One region of the Sporosarcina sp. NPDC096371 genome, then DNA from elsewhere that is predicted to be linked to it. Evidence: riboswitches for the same ligand, from Rfam matches in the RefSeq annotation. Region 1 holds a riboswitch; the other holds the start of a gene.
The links. A riboswitch is a leader RNA that binds a small molecule or an ion and turns the genes downstream of it on or off. The one in region 1 is predicted to bind lysine.
Positions count from the first base shown of each region.

Region 2: linked by a shared signal. The riboswitch ahead of ACIQ0H_RS19130 (amino acid permease) and the one ahead of dapA (4-hydroxy-tetrahydrodipicolinate synthase) in region 1 are both predicted to bind lysine.

Region 1 is NZ_JBIWFE010000002.1:42,118-45,280, forward strand. It holds gene ACIQ0H_RS06165 (HesB/YadR/YfhF family protein) at 1-280, shown strand, start outside; gene dapA (4-hydroxy-tetrahydrodipicolinate synthase) at 503-1,387, opposite strand; lysine riboswitch at 1,572-1,749, opposite strand; gene ACIQ0H_RS06175 (DUF7916 family protein) at 1,859-2,776, opposite strand; gene ACIQ0H_RS06180 (hypothetical protein) at 3,117-3,163, shown strand, end outside.
Region 2 is NZ_JBIWFE010000009.1:147,498-150,660, reverse strand. It holds gene ACIQ0H_RS19145 (DUF2975 domain-containing protein) at 1-424, opposite strand, end outside; gene ACIQ0H_RS19140 (DUF2975 domain-containing protein) at 518-1,003, opposite strand; gene ACIQ0H_RS19135 (hypothetical protein) at 1,210-1,488, opposite strand; lysine riboswitch at 1,842-2,019, shown strand; gene ACIQ0H_RS19130 (amino acid permease) at 2,063-3,163, shown strand, end outside.

The DNA of each region.
Region 1 (3,163 bases):
GGTAAGTAAGGAAGCAGCTGAGTGGTATAAAAGTGAAATGGATTTAGAACAAGGTGATTATGTTCAATATTACATTCAACTTTACGGTGGGATTCCTACTGCACATCCCAATTATTCTTTAGGTATGTCCGTTGGAAAAGAAGGAAGTATAGGTGAAAAAGCTGAGGTTGAAGGAATTACTTTTTACTTTAATGAGGAGAATTCCTGGTTTTTGAAGGAGTTTGACATGAAGGTTATTGTGGAAAATGAAGAGTTTGGGTTTGTTTTTTTAGAAAAATAAGTGCTACTTTATTGGTGATAGTCATTCATTCAATCGTGAAGGAGCTGTACAATAAGAAGAGAGCAGGCAGGGAAACGTTTCGTTTTCTCTGCCTGCTTCTTTTATGGGAATGATTCGACTTATGTGGTAGTAATCGCCCCCAACCGAACAGTTCAGTTACACCAAAATTCTGGACAGTCTAACGTGTTTGTTTGAGTGAATGTGGCCGTGGCCCCATGATGATCAGACATTCACATTATCATAAATAGACAACGTACGTTGCAATGAATGGAGCTCTCCATCGTTCAATGGAATCATCGGCAAACGGACGCCGCCGACGGGAATTCCTTTTAGATTCAATGCCGCTTTTACTGGCGATGGATTTGGGGCGGCAAAAAGAGCTTTCATAATCGGCAACAATTTACGGTGGTCTACAGCCGCCTCTTTGATATGGCCCATTTTGAAGTTTTTAATCATCGCTTGCATTTCATTTCCTACAATATGAGAGGAAACAGAAACAACGCCAGCTCCCCCAATTGCTAATACCGGAATCGTTAAGCCGTCATCGCCGCTATATAAGGAAAACCCTGTGGGCGTCTGTTCGATGATTTCAGCCATTGCATCCAAATTGCCGCTTGCTTCTTTAATCGCAACGATATTCGGGATTGCTGCCAGGCGGATGACTGTATCGACGTCGATATTGACAACTGTTCGCCCTGGCACATTGTATAACATAATCGGTAAAGAAGTTGCTGCTGCAATCGTTTGGAAGTGTTGAAACAAACCTTCCTGGCATGGCTTGTTATAGTACGGGGCGACGAGCATAACCGCATTGATACCAACATCTTCTGCTAACATTGTTAGTTCAATCGATTCCCTTGTGCTGTTCGAGCCTGTTCCGGCAATTACTGGCACTCTGCCACCCACAACTTCCACTGCAAACTTAAATAATTGGACCTTTTCCTCAGTCGTTAATGTCGGTGATTCTCCAGTTGTGCCTGACACAACTAAACTATCCGTTCCGTTAGCGATTAAATAATCAATCAAATTCCTCGTTGCTTCAAAATCAATGTCCCCATGTTCATCAAAAGGAGTTACCATAGCTGTTACAACTTGTCCGAAATTCATCATTCTCCACATCCTATTCATTTTTTTAGTAAAAAATAAAATAGAGGGTGGAGGGCAATTATCAATTATGCCTTGGCGTACCTGCTTGATATCCGCCAGAGGCTTTATCTGAATCCAGATAAATTGACGCAAAAAAGCAACAACGAGGGTTCGTTGTTGCAGTGAAATAATAGATTATTTCTTTGCATAAGATAGCCCTCCATATAGTCTCCTATATGACAATCCTGTACTTGTTCAACACAGAACCAGCTTTGAGATAATGAGTGTCTCTCCACTTCGGCAAATCCCCCTTTCTACAATCTTCACAGGATCTCATTATCCTCGGATTGTCTACTAATGGTTTTTGCGCCTCTATCCTTACTTCAAAGTTCGAAATAAGTAATATTAAATTATTACCACCTTACACGTAATTTGGTATAAATGCAAGTTGAAAGTGAAATTGTTTGTTGGGGAGGCACTATAAATCCTCGTTCAACGCCTCACAGATGCTGCCATTCTTACATAAGTATGTCGTCTTCCTCTAATGACGATTGAATACGTCATGATGTTTTCGGGCACCGCAATCCCATAAAAACCTGTATCACCGATATGGTAAATATCAGCGCCTGCCATTTTACTGTTGAGTGCGATTTGGCGTATCGTTGCCTCATCCGCCCCTTCTTGGCTTGTTCCGATGGTGAGCATGGCCAATGCACCTTTTGAATGGACAAAGCGAACGTATTTTTCAGCCGTATCCACCGTGATTCCTGGTACGGTTCCTGGAGCTGGCATTAAAATAACATCAGCACCCGCTTCGATAAAGCTTGAAAGAGTCGCTTCTGAAATAATACCGCTACCCGTTTCGTTAGCGACACCAGCACCATGCATTTTTCCAGCGATAATTAATCCTTCTTCGCCAAAAATCTCTCGCGCTTTCTTAATGGCAACGACTGTTTCATCGTTTGTAACTCCAGTTTTTGGATTCCCTGTTAAACAAATAAAATCAAAACCTAGTTTTTTTGCTTCTGTTAATGCTTCTTCGGTAGCCATTCTACCTTTTGAGACTGTGTCCAGCTTTTCAATTTGTTCAGCGTTAAGATCAACGGGTTCCAAATTTAGACCGACAGGACGTCCCGTTAATTCCTTCACCTTTTGGATGATTGACTCATTCCTATCACATTCGTATCCTTCAACAGCCGGGTTAAAAACATCAAATAAATTCAATAATAATAAATCCGCACCAAAGGAAGCTGCAAGTTCAGCATTTGTGATACCTGGATATAAGGGTGCTACAGAAGTCATTGTCTCCGATAACATCACTCTTCCCTCACATGCTCGGATCGATTTCTTTAAGTCTTGCCCATTCATTTTTTGAAAATCAGAAGCGGTACAATCTAATAATCTTTTCACAGAAATTCCTCCTCTTTCAGTAATCTTATCCAAACGAGTCTAAATCGGCAATGTATTTTTGAAATAATCTACCTTTTCTATAAACCCTTGGTTGAGCGATTTATGCATCTCCTTAGTGATGGGGAAGAAGTGAAATTAGCGCTCCGCCCCGTTGATTTGCGTGATGACATGATGACAAGAAACGTGAGGCATTTATCGCAGTTCCGACTTCGCGTGCGGACTATGATTTGTGAATTCGCTCTATGATATCAGTAAAGACCAATAAATATTGGAATGTAACAAACATTAAATCATTAAAATATTTATACACTAATAGGAGAAAAGGGGGCTTAATTGAAGTGTGAGAAGGTCTATACTTTTTTTCGTTTGCGTTGCTTTGTTGACGGC
Region 2 (3,163 bases), on a different contig from region 1:
GAACAGCAGCAAAGACGCCAATCACCATTGAAGCAAAAATGATGACCATTCCGATTACGATGACACCTGGAGCATCGTCTGCCTCCGCCAAAAGATAAAAGAGTGGCATGCCTATCACAAACAAGCTACTAATTGCGATTGCACAGTATTTGATTGTCTTCAAAGCTCTTACAGATAATTCCGAGAAGGCTTTATTTTTGTCAATATAGTTTAACAGTTTAAAAGCTTGATACAGCGCAAAGTAAAAAGGTATTGCTGCTGCATACAAATCGATACAAATTAGATATTTCAAAAAAGCCATATCTGGATATAATTCTGCTGTAAAACTCGCGATCTCAGGCACTACAAAAATGCACAAAGCAAGAATTGGAATTCCCATTAGTATAACAGCTATCCTTAAAAATAAGGTTGTTCCTCTTTTCATAAAAAGCACCTCGCTGATTTATTTTTTATTCACATTTTCCCCTAATCATCTTTTTTACTTGATAAAAAAATAACAAAATCACGTTATTTCACTTCATATCGTCAGGTCATTTTCTATCCGTCGATCCAGTGCTTCTTGTAACAGCTTTTGAAGAAGTGTCGCAAAAGCTGCAATAATGCCTGAAGCCACTGTGCCGATTAATCCCAGCATAATCACGCCCGCTCTATCCCCTTCCATAAATAGTGCGATAAAGACGATTGCTAGTACGATGGAGATACTAATTGTGATTGCGCAGTATTTGATCACCTTCAATGCATGGACAGCTAATTCTGAGAAGGCCTTATTCGCATCTATGTAGGTTAGCAGTTTAAATGTTTGATACAACGCAATAAAAAATGGAATAGCCAATCCATATGAACACGCTAAAAATGGATATTGCAAGTATGCAGTCTCTGGATTCGCTGCTGCATCCCTACTCGCTACCCCAGGCAACCAAAAGAGACACAAAGCAAGAACCGGAGTCGCCATAAGAAAAACAACTACCTTCAAGAAAATGGTTGAACCTTGCTTCCGTTTCATAAAATCACCTCACTTATTGATTGCTAATCTGATTTTAGCATCATATTTATCGTTTTGCAATAAATAATTATTCATTATCAATAGTTTTTATCGATATCATTATATTTCAGCTGAAAAAGCATTCCTCATACCAAAGAAATGCTAGTCACTTTAAACTGATTCAAACCCAAAACACCTCTTGAAACTATTTTCAGGGGGTGATGCCATTACACTTTGCGAACAACAATTTCTTCATCCTCAACACCAACATGGACTTTTCCAATGTTTTCTTCCAAAACGAGGTCCGTTAATGGATCTTCAATTTTATCTTGAATAACTCTGCTCAGTGGTCCGGCACCGAAGCGCTTGTCGTACCCTAGTTTGACCAATGCTTGTTTTGCTTCCAAAGAAATCGTAATGGCAATATCATTTTCTTCAATGGTTACTTGTAAATCTCCAAGCATCAAGTACACGCTATCAAGTGAATTTTCTGCGATCCCTTTCATTTTCACTTGTTTCGCTACTTATAATTTTGTCATAGGAATTTCTGTTTTTTCTTCTACAATTAACTCAATATCTGCAACCTTCACTTTTACTTGCGGGGTATCCCCTTTCTGTTTCGCTTTGTACAATTGTTTACGCAATTGGATTTCCTCATAACATAAATTTGCCGCTTGCTCATTTTGTTGAAAGACTTCGTTTAAATGCGTTCCGATTGAATCCGAATCGGATGACGTGTTTCATCATTATGCTTATATACTTTTATCGAAAATTACGAAAGGTAGAATAACAAGGTTTTCCATTGTATAATTAATAAGAAGTGCTATACTTTTTATATTAATTAAATACTCCCATTCACTGATGGGGTAGAGGTCGCAACTTATAAGAGTAGGACGGACGAGATTCAATGACATTTAGGACTCCGTTTGAAAGGATAAGTTGCCGAAGTTTGGATAGATCATTGTCTATTCATGCTGGTGATGTGTTCGAAGAGGGACATCATTGTCACGTATTTTACGTGGAGAACTATCTTCGGAAGGATTAATCGGACTTATATTATTCAGCCGTCGATTTTCTTCGATGGTTGTTTTTATTTGCCCTAAAAAATTCAACCTTCCAACAAAAAAAGGAGTGTACAACTTGGCGAATTCATCAACGTCATCGAATCCAACACAATTAAAAAGAACACTGAAGGCACGCCACCTGATGATGATTTCTCTTGGAGGATCGATCGGAACAGGCATTTTCTTAGCAAGTGGTGGTGCAATTCATACTGCCGGTCCTGGAGGGGCACTCGTTGCCTATGCAGCTGTCGGGATTATGGTTTACTTCTTAATGACAAGTCTTGCAGAGATGGCAGCTTTCATGCCAGTCGCGGGTTCATTCAAGGTCTACGCGACAAAGTTCGTTGACCCAGCATTTGGGTTTGCAATCGGCTGGAATTACTGGTATAACTGGGCGATTACGATTGCCGCTGAACTTGCTGCAGTTGTATTGATTATGAAATTCTGGTTTCCAGAAAGTCCTTCATTTATTTGGAGTGCACTTGCACTTGTCATTATGTTCGGCTTCAACTATATGTCTGTCAAAGGATTTGGGGAAGCTGAATTCTGGTTTGCGCTGATCAAAGTCGTGACGGTCATTATCTTCATTATTACTGGATTTTTAATGATTTTCGGGATTATGGGTGGGGAATTTATCGGCTTTACCAACTTTACAATTGGAGACGCTCCGTTCAACGGCGGGTTCTTTGCGATTCTTGGTATTTTCATGGCTGCAGGTTTTTCATTCCAAGGAACAGAATTACTTGGGGTAGCAGCTGGTGAGAGTGAAAATCCGGAAAAAGCAATCCCAAAGGCCATTAACTCTGTATTTTGGCGAATCCTTCTTTTTTACATCTTATCGATTTTTATAATCGGATTGATTCTTCCCTATACAGATCCCCGATTATTGAGTGATGCAATTACAGTGAGCCCGTTCACTCTCGTTTTTGAACGCGCTGGATTTGCATTTGCTGCATCCGTTATGAACGCAATCATTTTAACGGCTGTCTTATCCGCGGGTAACTCGGGCATGTATGCCTCGACTCGAATGCTTTGGGACTTAGCGCGCGATGGCAAAGCACCACGATTTTTAGGGAAATTAGATAAAAGAGGCGTGCCGGTTAATGCATTAATTGCA